DNA from 2 places in the Desulfofarcimen acetoxidans DSM 771 genome. Region 1 is predicted to be linked to the other one. Evidence: riboswitches for the same ligand, from Rfam matches in the RefSeq annotation. Region 1 holds a riboswitch; the other holds the start of a gene.

Region 1 (7,634 bases):
AAGAGTGCGGTACGGCTAACTTTGGTGATACCCGTCTCACTCATCGACTGGTTTCACTGGTTGCAAGCCTTATTGAGCATCCAGAAAAATCTTTGCCTGAAGCACTTGGTCAGTGGAGCGATGTCAAGGCTGCCTATCGTTTCTTTGATAACGAGAAAGTAACTGTTGAAGCCATATATGATGCACACAGAAAGGCCACTATAGAAAAAATCAAGAATCAACCGGTGGTTTTGGCCATCCAAGATACCACCATTTTCAACTATACCTTACATCGAGAAATAAAAGGGTTGGGACCTATCGGTCAAGCGGGTCTTTCCGGCTTCTTTCTACATTCTTGTCTTGCTGCATCCGCTGAAGGAGTTCCATTAGGAATCTTGGCCCATCGCTTATGGGTACGTTCACTAGAACCCAAGGAGAAAACACATAAAAAGCGACCTATCGAAGACAAGGAAAGTGTTCGCTGGATTGATGTTACCCGGGAAGTAGCCGAAACGGTTTCTCCCTTTACCAAAGTAGTAATGGTGGGTGACAGAGAAAGTGATATTTTTGACCTCTTTCTCCTAGCCAGTGCTAATCAGTATGATATCTTGGTCCGTGCCGCTTGGAACTGCCGCATTGATCAGTCGCATGATTACCTATGGCCTGTTGTTGAAAGCGCCCCGGCATTGGGCCGTACGGTTATCAATATACCACGTGCCGATAAGCGCCCGGAACGAAAGGCTGTTGTTCTTACTTTACAGGCTGCCACTGTTACCTTAAAACCACCGAAACATCGGGGGAAAGAAAAATTAGCTGCACCTACTCTTAATGCCCTGCTTGTTCATGAACAATCGCCACCCGAAGGAGAAAAGCCAATAGAGTGGATGCTGTTAACTACCCTGCCTGTTACTACCATTGATGATGCACTGCAATACTTAACCTGGGATACCTATCGCTGGCGGATTGAGCGGTATCATTATATTTTGAAAAGCGGTTGCCAAGTAGAAAAACTTCAATTAGAAACTAAAGACCGTCTTATGCGTGCTATTGCCGTGTATAGCATGGTAGCTTCTCAATTACTTTGGCTTACTTATCAAGCCAGGCAAACTCCTGATGCACCTTGCACAATTGTTCTTAGTAACAGTGAATGGGGTGCCCTTTACGCTGCTATTCATAAGATAACTATTTTACCCGATAACCCACCAAACTTACAAACAGCAGTACTTTGGATTGCCAAGCTTGGCGGTTTTCTCGGACGTAAAAGGGACGGTTACCCCGGCCTTAAGGTCCTCTGGCGTGGCTTCCGGCGTCTTCAAGATCTAACCACTATGTGGGATCTTTTTCATCCATCTGATACTTGTGGGTAAAGATAAGGGCTAAAGCCAGAGGATTCCGAGGTCGAACCACGAGGGCAGTACAATCACCTCTAAGCAGTCGCTTACGCCGCTGCCTTACTTTTTCTTTTTCTGGGCTACCGGTGGTGGGGTGTATTTAGAACCTGCACCCGGTAGGGATTTAATAATATACCCTTATCCAGGACGGAAAAATCCCCATCCGACCGGTACTTGCGGATGATATTCGCTGCACCGTTGATGTCGGCATGAATAACACAACCGTTTTTTGTTCGATACAACCCCCGCTTAATCCGTCTACCGCTGAAGGTGTATTCATTTTTGTTCGCGGGATCGTACTCCGGCAAAAAATCCTTATCAAGGAAGCTGGCTTTACTGGTGTAGCTTTCCTCTACCTCAATATAGGTGATACCGTACTTATCGCAGATGTTTTTCAGAACACGCCGGAACTTCCAGAGGGGGATTTGTACAAAGTTCTGGTTGTTAACAAGGCCAATGTTGACTCCCCGCTTTTGTTCCTTATTTACACCAACTACCACGGTGCCAATCTCCAGGGAGATACTGAATTCCACAATATGTTTGGCAGCTTTCCGCAAGTAGTCGGTGATAAAGTTTTCCCGGGATACGGCAAGAGCAGCCAGCTTGTAGGTTTCACTCTTAATGTTGTGCAGGTCTTTAATCGACTGCAGTCTGGCTCTTTCTTTGTTATACCACTGGTTGGCGGCCTTGAGTTGCTTGCCGTCAATTAATAAGACATGCCCGGTGGTGGATGCACAGGCAGCCAGGTTATCTACATCCAGATCTATGCCCAGGATGCGATTGTTATCCAGGGAAGGCAGCACTACTGGCTTGTCATGATAGATTATACTCCACTTCAAAGAAGCGGGTCTTATGAGCCGGATTTATGCGTACCTCCCGAATACTGGTTTTATCTAATCGCTCGGGAAACGAAAAGCAAAGGTCACTTTGGATTGTTTTAGATTATATGGAATTATTTTTTAATCATTTATGTAAATTAGTTACTACGTTCTTGGCGTAGCCAACAGTATAGCAGGATATATCCAAATATCATTTTTCTGTACTACTCCTAAAATTATAAAAAGCCAGCAATATCAAGACTTGCTGAGTTCAAAAATAGCTTATAAAACGATAAATTAATTTATTTCGTAAACGTATGCTAGAGGCTTAACTGAAACTATTTTTCAGAATAAAAATATCCGTAAACTTATATGTGAGGGGGATTGTTACATTTGCCAATACTGTGGAATTATAACAAGCATCAATGGTGTTGTTGAGCATATAATTCCTACATATGAAAGGGGTGTTACAAAGCCATATAACCTAGTTTATGCTTGTTAAAAATATAACACTTTGAAACGAAGGCAAGTTCGGATTGCCATGAGTTTTGAAGTTATTACAAAAAATGAATGGAAAGAAAAAGTATTATTAGAGCAGTAAAAAATTTTAGAAAATAAAAATAGTCAATATTAGAAGTCCTCGGAGGGATCTGAAAACATATATGACAGACTACCTTGTCTTAATAATCATAACTTTTCTCATTTAATTCATGAGGGTTTTAATCAACCCGTTTCACCCAAGTTGTCATACTGTGTAAACCATATGTCATTGGGGGGAAGCTATTTTATTTAAGTTGTGGTCACTTGGGCAAGATCAAGAAAAAAGTAGAGAATATCTTTCTGACCCAACCAAGTATGCGGCATATTATAGTTTATATATAAGTGGAAGTTATATTTAGAAGTATATGGGGGATGGATAAATGGATTTTGCAGCTATTATTCAGGACAAAATAAAAAAAATCAATGCATATGAAAAAATTAAAGGGATCTCATCAGTTATGACACATATTGAAAGAGCATTAATGTATTTTGAAAATGGAGTTAAGAAACTTGACGACGAATATTTTAATGATGTTATATATAGGACAAATCAAGCTTATGAGGGAATTCTAAAAGAAGCCTATAAAGTATTTACACAAAGAAACTTAAATGCCATAACACCTTATAGAATAGAGGAGTATTTTTCAGAGAATCAAGTTTTTAATGAACGAGTAAAAAATTTATTTTCTGAGTACAGAAAAAATTGGAGAAATTCTTCAACTCACGATTATTCATTATCATTTACTGAAGAAGAAGCAGTACTTGCAATTAATACAGTAATGTCATTTATTTATCTATTAATAAACCAAATCTCAGAGAAAATTGCTTATAATAAGCAGATGTCAAATATGGCGGCAGCATTTGAACAAGTTATGGGGCGCGTTAATAGATTGAAGAAAGAATTCGATGAATATGTGATTGATTTGCTTTTGGATTTTACTATTGATATGAAAACTGGAGATTTATCTTCAGTGATTAATGAATATGAGATTGCAGGCAAGTTAAATGCTTTTTTGAATTATACTGCCTCAGAAATATATATATATAGAGATATTACTGTTGGAGAGAAAGAAAGATATAGACCTGACTTTATTTTAGAACAAGATGGCAAGAAGATTATTCTTGAATTAAAAAGAGGTTTAGCATTGGGAGGAGAGCAAGCAGCAATGGAACAGCTTCAAGTATACTTAGAGGCTGCTAGACTTGATACGGGAATTTTATTTGTACCTGGCACTGTCATAAAAGAATATGATGTTAAAACCGAGAAGATAAATAAGGATGATATGTTTTACAAACTTATAAAGATTACACCGAGAGGATCGCAGTGATCATATACAATATATTAATACATGATGATAAGAATTGTATCGAATGATGCTTTCAAGAAATCAATTATGCTTTATTAGAGTTGTTATTTTTGACTAGGGGAAATAGGTTTCTATTAGAGTGAATTTATTGGCAAATAGTGGTTTAATCTGATTATTACCTGGGCTTATAAGTTAAATAACTTCGAAGAGCGGTATTATAAACTAATTAAAATTAAAAAAGTTTGCCTGATATAACATGTGTGATATAATTAAGTTAACTTTATGGCGATGGAGTTCGCCTAATGCTGTGAAGCTAATGGCTCCTACCTGACAAATGTTAAGGTAGGAGCCATTTTGTTTTTTATCTCTGTGATTTATAAATATGTAGGCTTATGGAGTATGGCGATCAGATAAGTGTTCAGGTATGTTTTAAGGACGGAAACTCAAGAGAAATAGGTATAAAGGATCTTCCCCTGTTTGTTACTGAGGAAAAGAATCCGGAAAACGAGAAACAGGTTCGTTACGTTACAGTCACCTATCCTTCTGATTATTTAAAAGATGGACTGATATTGATTGATACGCCAGGTGTTGGTTCAATTTACCGGAATAATGATGACGAAACATATAGTTATTTACCCAAAATGGATGCCGCTATTTTTCTTATCTCTGTTGATCCCCCAATAAGTCGGGCAGAAATTGAATTTTTACAGGCTATTAATCAATATTCGGCCAAGACTTTTTTTATATTAAATAAAATTGATTATTTAGATGATTCCGGTGTGGAGGAGGCCTTAAGGTTTTCTGAAAAAGTACTGTCTTCCCACGCAAAGTTTGATAACCCGGTTATTTGCCCGTTATCGGCTAAGTTTGCCCTGGAGGGTAGGATAAAAGGTGATGAGGAGATGCTGGAAAAAAGCAGACTCCCACAATTCAACCAAATACTGCGGGATTTTTTAATGAAGGAAAAGGGTAATACAATTATTGGGGTAGGCGTAACCAAAGCTTTAAATGCTGTATCAGAACTCAGTATGGGTATTAATTTGGAAGTTAAGGCTTTAAATACGCCTGTTCATGAGTTGTTGGAGAAAATTGATTTGTTTGACCAGGCTATACTTAAAATGCACCAGGAACAACAGGACAATATGTATATTCTTGATGGGGAGATTAAAAAACTTCTACAAGAATTAGAAGCAATTATTAATCTATATAAGGAAGAGAGAATACGTTTCTTCGATAAAGAGATTGAGAGATTGAATCAAGAATATAAGGATTTGTCTTCTCGCCGGCTAATGGAACAAATAACCGGGTATGTCAATATGGAAACTGAAAAAATCCTCAATCAATGGCTCCCTGAGGTAGAGGCTGAAGTTATTCGTAAATACGAGAAAATGGTTAGCCGTTTTATTGATAAGACAAACCATCTGCTGAAAGTAGTTATACACCAGGCGGCTGAAATTTTTGACATACCGGTTATGGGTTTTACCGGAGTGGAAACACTTCAGGAATATGGTAGCTTGTTTTATTCTATTGGTGAAGAAATAACCTCTATGTACTATTATATTGATGCTGTTAAAATGCAATCATTATTGCCCAGGTTTATTTCCGGCCAAATAATTTTAAAAGAGTTGCATAAGAAAACTGAAAACCAACTTGACAAAAATTGCGGGCGCATCAGACATCACCTGGCAGAAAAGGTCGAGGTAAGCAGTAGGCGTTTTAAAGTCTTGCTGGAGGGTAAGATTAACTCTGCTATTTCAGGTACTAAGGAGGCACTAAAACGCGCCGTGGATAAAAAACGAGAGAGTGAAAATGAGATAACTTTAACAGAAAATTCTTTGCAGAAAACGTTAGGACAGTTGGACGAAATCAAGCGAAAACTGTTAACAATAAAGCAAGAAATCACTACTATATAGTATTAAGGGAGGAGTAAATATGTCAAAGATTCAGCAAGTCATTGCCAGAGAAATCCTTGATTCAAGGGGGAACCCAACGATAGAGGTGGATGTTGTATTGGAAAACGGGAGCCGGGGCCGGGCTGCTGTTCCCTCCGGTGCCTCCACTGGTACACGAGAGGCACTGGAGCTAAGGGATGGGGACAAGGATCGTTTTCATGGTAAAGGAGTTCTTAGAGCAGTAGAAAACGTCAACCGGGAAATTGCCCAAGAAATCAACGGTCTAGATGCAGTGGATCAGCGAGGGTTGGATCATCTTATGATCAAGCTTGATGGTACCGAAAACAAAGAGCGCTTAGGGGCAAATGCCATCCTGGGGGTTTCCCTGGCAGTAGCCAGAGCTGCAGCGGATTTTTTTGGGGTACCTCTTTATCAGTATCTGGGAGGGATGGGAGCCTGGGAATTACCGGTGCCTATGATGAATATAGTTAATGGTGGGCAGCATGCCGACAACATCATTGACACCCAAGAGTTCATGATTGTACCGGCAGGTTTTACTGATTACAAATCAGCCTTGCGTGCCGGGTCTGAGACCTTTCACTCTTTGAAAGCACTCTTAAAAGAAAATGGCTATAGTACAGCCGTGGGGGATGAAGGAGGTTTTGCACCGAATATCGAGTCCACCGAAAAAGCTTTGCAATTTATCATACAAGCTATTGAAAGGGCGGGGTACCATCCAGGAAAGGAAATTTTTCTCGCCTTAGATGTAGCTGCCAGCGAATTTTACAAGGGAGGCAGATATCATTTTGAGGGAAAGGTGTTAAACAGTGGGGCAATGATTGATTATTACGGAGATCTTCTTGGCAAATATCCCATTATTACCTTAGAAGATGGCTTATCCGAGGAAGACTGGGCCGGTTGGGAAAAACTTACCCAAAAACTAGGCTCCAAGGTACAACTGGTGGGGGACGATATTTTTGTCACCAACCCGGCCATCTTTAAGAAGGGTATTGAGCGGAGCATTGGTAATGCTATTTTAATCAAGTTAAACCAGATTGGTACCTTAACTGAAACAATGGAAACCTGCAAACTGGCCAAGGAACACCGTTACCGTACCGTGGTTTCGCACCGCTCAGGGGAAACCGATGACACCTTCATCAGTGACCTGGTGGTGGGACTGTCCCTGGGGCAGATTAAGACAGGTTCTTTGAGCCGGGGCGAGCGGGTAGCCAAGTACAATCAGTTATTACGCATTGAGGAGCAAATTCAAAGCCCGGCTTTTGCTGGTCCGGTACTTTTGAAAGAGTTAAATCGAGTTTAACGAGTGTGGTGATTGTGTGTTTAATATTATCTTAACCGGACTTACCAGTCTGTTTACCGATATTGGCAGTGAAATGGTATATCCACTGATTCCCCTCTTTCTGGTGAGTCAACTGGGGGCTACCCCAACTGTTGTGGGAGTGATTGAGGGGTTTGGCCCTTCGGTTACTTTCTACTTTGGTACCCTTACTGGGATATTAGCCATGGCCGGACTGTTGGTGGTGCTGGGTCAGTTGTCTGGTAACAGGAAGGCGCAGAGCATGGAATTATGATTTTGTGGAATTTCATAGCCATCGTAATTATTGAGCTATTATAAGGTTTTGGAAACCAAATAAAATGATGTAAGATTTAAGACTCAATACTGACATAACATTTTAATGTGGTATT
Region 2 (7,634 bases), 510 kb from region 1:
GAATTTCGTTGGAAATTATACAATACTAACTTAACTTATCCACAAATCCATCATAAGCATAATTTCCTGATTTACTTAGGGTGTTAAAAATAAGTTCGCTATTAATTAGTTAAAATCCTGCTTAGTTTGTAATCATTTAAAATTATTTTTTAAAAAGCTTTCAGATTACTATTCTTAAGGAGCTTGTTGAAAGAATCTCCTTGCAAAACCACGACTAAACGGAAAAAGCGACTGTAAACCCAATATGTTAGGGTAGATCAGCCGCCTTTTGTCATTAAATCATTTTTTTCCACAGTGCCGTAAAAGTTGGATTTAGTATATTATATGCAAATTCAACTATATTGTGGAACATGGCCCGTATTGAAACTATTAATCATTGTTTGGGTAGTCATTTGCTTCATTGTCGGTACCTGGTAATAACCTCTCTGATTCATATAATACCAGATCTCAAAAGCCTGTTCACTGCAGTTAATGGCACCTTGCTGTAACATGCGTCTGATTGTAGGGTCTGCAAATTCTAAAGAAGCAGTCATTTTAAGCACTGCGGATGCTTTATGAGCCCCCAGCATTCCGCTGCTAACATCTCTGTCATCCATTTCATCTGCTGAAGTATTTGGAGTTAGGGGTGACGGATTCTTTAGTCCATATGAAGGAGTTATATTTTTTACCCTGCGATATGGAATAGCTTCACCTTTACTGTGGTGAATTACTGTTTGAACCATGTTGTTATATTCCTGATTCATAAAGCCAATCTGTTTATCCAAGATAGAACGCAATTGAGGATCCTGCACATGTGGTCTATAAAGCTGAAACTTATTAATCCCATCAACTAAACATGTTAAAACTTCATGCAATTGAACAGATTCATGTGCTCCCAATTCTGCAGCCATTTAATATCCCCCTTGATCAAATTTTGATAGTATTTTATCCCCGAGAATATTAAAAATACTATTAAAATTCATCCTGTTATGCCGGGCATCGCCAGTAAACCCAAATTAAATATCTAATACGAAGAATAAAATCTGCTAACCATCTGGCTAAAATAGCGGCAGTTTTCGATTAAGTCTTTACCATGGCGGAATAAAAAAACAACTATACAAAGAAAATCACCCGTTTATAATTTCGGGTGATTTTCTTGCAGTTATTTGTATTAATTTTAACTGTTGTTCAAGATTGACTTGGCGGCTGACATTTTATGGTTGATTATGTAGTGCTGACATTGCTTGTGCAATATAAATTTGCACTTTATTATACAATAACTTATCCACATCTTTATTATAAGCATAATTTCCTAGAGCATAAAATATAGGTTAAGGAATTGAATAAGTTAATTATAAAATTTAAATGTGTTTTATAGGTGTTTATTATATGAATAATTGAAGAATTATTATTTAAAAACACATATTTTTTAAGTTCCAGTAAAACATAACGTAATAACCCCAAAAAGGACTGATACATATATTCTCTAATGAGTTTTTAAGCGTTATTTTTGGCCTCTTATTAATTTTTATTGGCTTATTAAATACATTTCTCTTTCAAAAATATTATTTCAGAAAGGTAGGAAACAAGGCAAGTAATATTATCAATAAAAATTCTATAAAAAATGACTAACCGCTAAATACATAGACATTATTTCAATAGGCGATTAGTTTATTCTTTTCCCTGAGCTGTGCCAGTTTTATAATTGCATTGATTCCAACCAATAGTTTTTGATTCAAAGTCCCAAATTCGTTCATCCGCAATCTTCCTGCCATAATAATATAAAAAACAAATGGTTAATAGATCTGTTATATATTTTGCGATGCAAACCAGGCAAGAATAAAACCTATAAGAAAACTTAAGACGATGTATAGAGAGGCAATAAAGATCTTTTTATTTTCTACCAGCTGCAGGACTTCAAACTCAAAAGTTGAAAACGTTGTAAAAGCACCCATAAAACCTATACCTATCCCGTATTTCAAGTCAGCTTGTAAAATCTTGCTGGCTACTGGGTGCATGACTACAAGTCCTAACAAAAAACTCCCCAATATATTAATTAAAAATGTAGCTATAGGATAACTTTTTTTCCAATATTTATTTATTATTTTACTTAATAAATATCTGCTGTTAGCGCCCAAAAAGCCGCCAATTCCAACCAACAGAGCATCATTCACATACATCAGCCCCTTCTGTGCTCTCCGTTTCTCTCTTTAGATTGGCTATTAATACCTTTCCAGTTAATCTGCCTATAAAAGCTAAAATAAAACCAAATACAAAACTGGAACAAATATATAGTAAACTATTAACCGGAGAATACTGAGCTATTTTTACTGCCTCGACACTCAGAGAAGAAAATGTTGTAAAAGCTCCGACAAAACCTGTTGATACAGCCAGTACAAGATAAGACGTGCTTTGTATATATTCCAATATCACAGTTAAAAAAAAGACAAGTATAAAGCTTCCTATCATATTAACTGCAAATGTCCCGAAGGGAAACCAGCTGTTTGAATTTAAAGGAACAGTAAAATAATATCTTGCGAGTGCACCTATGGTACCACCGACACCTACACTTAATATACTTTTCATTTTTGCTCTCCCATTAAATTTATTTTACTACTGTTACTGAGCAATGTGAATTTTCCAGAACCTTCTTGCAAACACTCCCCATCAGAAGCTTTCTTATTTTTCCCCAGCCCCTTGATCCCATGATAATATGATTAAACCCTTCTTCAATAGCATATTTAACTATTTCTTTAGCAGGATTGCCATCTAAGACACTTAAACTAAAAGGGATATTGTTAGTATCAGTTTTTTTTAAAAATATAGAGTTAATTTTTTCCGCTTTTTCTTTTTCAGATTTATAAAACATTTCTGGATTAACACCTAAAAAAAATGCCTCTTCCTCAGTAAAGGTAAAAACTGTTATTACCTCTATAATAACGTCCGGTAAATAATAAGCCATATTAAAACCAAAATTCGCCGCGTTCACGGAACCATCAGAGCCGTCAAAAGCAACTAATATTTTATAACTCATAATTCTCCCCCTTATTATTATTTGATTTCATTCAAAACTACAGCCTTTCTAAAACAACTAAAAAACCGGTAATTGCCCCGAAATAAAAAGTGTACTGAGGCCCCATGTACTTCCACAAAAAACCTGCTATAAAAGACGAAGATAACACGCCGCCCCCTACCGGCATCGCACGCAACCCCGTTATGGTGACATTACGGTGGCGCTATTCTGAGCAGGCACAGAATCAGCAACCAGCGCCAAATATGTCTATCATACTCTAAAAGCAAACTCCAAAAATCACTTTGTTATTATTATACTATTCACCTTAAATTCCATGAAAAATCGCCCTGGTTATCATTTTTATAAAAAAACAATAAGACTCCTACCTGAACATTTGTCCTGGTAGGAGCCATCAGCTTAACAGCATTAGGCGAGCTCCATCGCCATACATTTTTTTTATTATAGCATAAAACAAGTTATATTCAGCAATTAAATTTTAGGGTTTTAACAAAAAGTTTATTTTAGAGCAAAAAAACGCAATTATAACCCCACCAATACTTACCTGGATTACCAAATCAACCAAAATCCATTTCGATGCATCGATATCCCATTTGGGGAAGATGATTAAATTGATATTCAAATATTTTGAGATTTACTGGCCAGCCATGTAAAAACAGAATCGGTTTACCGCTTTGCAACATATCTTCAAAATCATTTTATTCATATGGTAATATAAATCCATAATTTGATAATTTATAGGTTTGAAGTATTCACTATTTCCAGTTATAAATAATATAGTGTTATAAATTCGTATCTCTAATATGGAGTGATAAAAAATGATGATAACATTTGATTACAAACAAGGAGACGTAAACGGTGATAAAATTCCTGATATAATTTATTTAACTGGCAACAAGACACCTGATAGTCCCTTTGTTCAAGACATCACGTTAGTTATAATTGACGGCAAAAACGACAATGTTTATAAAATACCTCTTGAAACCAATGCGGGCTATAACCCAACACTTTTTTTAGGTGATTTTACCGGAGATGATACTCTTGACATTTTAGTAAGTATGGATTCAGGGGGTAGTGGAGGTGTACAATATCACTACGTATATTCGTTTTTAAATAATAAACCGAAAATACTATTTAATTATAATGATTTTAACAGAACATACAAGTACAAAGTAATTTACAGAGACTATTATAAGGTCGACATAATAAGCATAACCTTAAATACAATATATACAATAGATATAAAATATAAAGGTCAGGATTATTTATCAGAAATATATTATGAAAACGGTAAGCTTAAAAAACCTATAGAAGGATGGGTAAATCCTCTAAGCAGCCTGTGGCCTATTGATATTGAAAGGAATGGAACTTATGAATTATATGCTGTGCAACGTATTGCAGGCAGATATAATGCGGATGCTTTAGGTTATGTTGAGACAATATTACAATGGAATGGTTTTAAATTTATTCCCTTTCAACAATATGTCGCGATATTTGGCAAAGAAATATCAAAATAAGTCAATAATATATTGACAAAGCAAAGGAGGCGAATAAATCAGCCTCCCTGAATTTTTTATCAACAATCCGGTTAACAAACAAATTTTTAAGCAAGAAAGTGGCTTAAAGCTACTTTCTTGCAGCCAAAATAATAAAACATTCTGCTTTACTCGGTGGAATTAAAACAACATTTGCTTTTTGAATGGATATAAAGTAGTTTACTGTTAAAATTATCAATGTTATAATATTATGTAAAAATATACCAATTGAGGTTAATCATGTTTAGACAATTATTTGTTAACTTTACAATTATTATATCAGCAATAAGCATAACTGCCCATATGTTTAGAGAAAAGGAACTGGTTCATTCATCTCCAATTAGTAGCCGAATTATTTTTGGAATATGTTCAGGAGTATTAGGAATTATATTGATGATCTTTAGTATTCAAGTTTTACCTAATATTATTGTTGATTTCCGAAATGTCGCTGCTATATGGTCAGCTATTTATGGTGGGCCTGTATCGGCTATAATAACTTGTATGATAATAGGAAGCTTTAGAGTTCTATACTTCGGTCTAACAGATTCCTCCATAGCAGCATTAATTAATATTAGTTTTATGGCAATTGGATTCAGTTTTATATGTAGACAGTCTTTCAGTATGCGGAAAAAGTATGCAATATGTGTAATCTATGCTATATTTATTAGCTCTATCGCATTTTATCTAGTATTAACGAATAATAACGTGTTAGTAAAGGTTCTGCTTTATTTCTCTATTGGAACTATAATAGTAACTTATTTTATGTATTATCTTACTGAGTTTCATATAAAATTAAATTCCTTATACAGGAAATTTAGGTCTGAGGCAAAACAAGACTTTTTAACCGGTTTAAATAATGTACGTGGTTTTGACGAGGAAATTAACTTCTTAATGAATAATAGTAAACAAACAAGTCATGTAGTATCTCTATTGTTTATAGATATTGATTTCTTTAAAAAAATAAATGATACTTATGGTCATATAGCAGGTGATGCTATTTTAATAGAACTAGCCGATCTACTGCCAAAACTGTGTAGCTACAAAGATACAGTTTCTCGAAACGGTGGTGAAGAATTTTCTATAATTCTCCGTGATTGCCCTCTAAGTAAGGCTATCGAAGTTGCTGAACGTATAAGGAGTATCATAGAAAAGTATCCATTTAAGTTATTAAATAACAACATTATTAATATTACAGTTTCTATTGGTGTAGCTAATTATCCTGATACTATAGATGAAATAAATAAACTCATAGAAAAGGCCGATACCTCACTATACAAAGCTAAGAGGACAGGTAGAAATAAGGTTTCAATAATTCAGGATGATGAAGGTTTATGCCCTAATACTTAGTTTGTATTGGTTTAGTACTTTTTCCTGTCATACAAGTAATCATCGAGTATCACGAAGTCATCAGGTGCTAACGGAATTGTCACTAAAAAAAGGGGTGTATAAACCTTATGCCACACACCATGAGCAACTTTAAGATAATATTGCGTGTTTACAAGCTTTACAAATACAGAGTTAAATATAAGGAGCGCTAAGTTAGCGCTCCTTATATTTAACTCTGTATTTGTCCCAGATCATGTTTCCGGGCTAAATATGTTTTCCGTTTAATTTCTGCCTCTCATCTTAAGTGAAAAAGGATTAGAAGTATAAATGTTTTCTTAAATAAAACAATTATATTTTATATGCTGTTGGTAAAGCCTAATTAAACGGGGTGACATATCATGCCTTGGGTTATTATTTTTATAATGTCTTGGCTTCTGTTCTTTATCTTTATAGATTACAGCAGGTTAAAGGATAACATTGCGGGTGGGGTTCTGTCTATCGGATTAGCTACTATTGTTGACAGTGGAGCACAACACCTGCAGCTATATAAATTCTGCAACTTAATTATTCCCTGGATAGGTTTGCCCGCTCCTTACATATTTGGTCCAATATTTACCATGGGCATCCTTTTTATACAGTTTGTTCCATGCAATAAATGGCTGCAGTTTTTACATATCTTAATATTTGCCCTTATTTTTGCTGCAGTAGATTATTTAACTGTGCTGGTCCAAGTAGCTAAATACTTTCATTGGCACTGGCTGGCCAGTTTCTTTTTTAACACAGTAACCTTTGCTGGCTTAACCTGGGTAACAATAAAATTCATTTGGGAAAAAGAATAAATAAACTATTTAATATAAATTATGGTATATTTATTAAGTGTTACTTTTTAATTAACTATCACAAATTATAGATAGCGGCATCTATTAAATTAGGGGTGGAGGTAAAATTATTGAGTATGCAAATAACCCTATTCACTCTGGGACTTTGGTTTCTCTTTGCTTTTTTGGCTATTTTAAACGGAGTAGTTAGAGAAAAACTTATTAAGCCTTATACCAGTGAACAGACGGGACATATAACTAGCACAATTATTTTAATTATCCTAATCATTATTACAACAAATTATTTTTTAGCTAAAATATCTATAAATTCTGATTCCACATTATTAATAATCGGCTTTACCTGGGTAATTCTTACTATAGCTTTTGAATTTTTATTTGGACATTACGTGGCCAAACACTCCTGGGAAAAGCTATTGGCTGATTACAATATTTTTAAAGGCAGGTTGTGGAGCCTCATACTAATAACTGAATTGTTAACACCTATAGTCAGCAAATACCTATTGTATGGTTAATGGCAGTGTTGCAACCGAAAGAAAAGTTAATAAAATTCATGATAAAATTAAAAAGATATTCATTAATACGTTTATGCAACAAGCATGTTAATATGATAACAACACTGTTAACACGCTTTCCTCTAACAGTGCTGTTATCGCTGTCTTGTTGGTTTTTAAATAGTATCCTCTTTCTGTGAACGTTTAAGAAGTAAATATTTAAAAATATCTTTTATCAACTTATCTTTTTAGCTGCTATTTATCCGGGAATAGGAGGCAATCACAGCTTTTCTACATATCCTTCTGTCCCGTTCACCCGGATCCTCTGCCCGTCTTTGATCAGCTTCGTGGCGTTTTCCACGCTTACGACTGCGGGAAGGCCATATTCGCGCGCAATGACAGCACCATGGGTCATAAGCCCGCCTACTTCCGT

The links. Region 1 has a riboswitch for fluoride ahead of DTOX_RS10765 (dynamin family protein). Riboswitches for the same ligand answer to the same signal wherever they lie in the genome.
Region 2: linked by a shared signal. The riboswitch ahead of DTOX_RS13250 (universal stress protein) and the one ahead of DTOX_RS10765 (dynamin family protein) in region 1 are both predicted to bind fluoride.

What each region holds. Positions count from the first base shown of each region.
Region 1 covers NC_013216.1:2,364,473-2,372,106, reverse strand. Annotated here, with positions in the region: gene DTOX_RS10780 (IS4 family transposase) at 1-1,346, shown strand, start outside; gene DTOX_RS10775 (RNA-guided endonuclease TnpB family protein) at 1,451-2,209, opposite strand; gene DTOX_RS10770 (GxxExxY protein) at 3,109-4,056, shown strand; fluoride riboswitch at 4,311-4,368, shown strand; gene DTOX_RS10765 (dynamin family protein) at 4,428-5,948, shown strand; gene eno (phosphopyruvate hydratase) at 5,968-7,248, shown strand; gene DTOX_RS23915 (hypothetical protein) at 7,265-7,519, shown strand.
Region 2 covers NC_013216.1:2,873,024-2,880,657, forward strand. Annotated here, with positions in the region: gene DTOX_RS13235 (spore coat protein) at 333-890, opposite strand; gene crcB (fluoride efflux transporter CrcB) at 1,788-2,159, opposite strand; gene DTOX_RS13245 (fluoride efflux transporter FluC) at 2,146-2,565, opposite strand; gene DTOX_RS13250 (universal stress protein) at 2,585-3,013, opposite strand; fluoride riboswitch at 3,389-3,446, opposite strand; gene DTOX_RS13255 (FG-GAP repeat domain-containing protein) at 3,829-4,527, shown strand; gene DTOX_RS13260 (diguanylate cyclase) at 4,786-5,892, shown strand; gene DTOX_RS13265 (hypothetical protein) at 6,270-6,710, shown strand; gene DTOX_RS13270 (hypothetical protein) at 6,821-7,222, shown strand; gene ppsA (phosphoenolpyruvate synthase) at 7,482-7,634, opposite strand, start outside.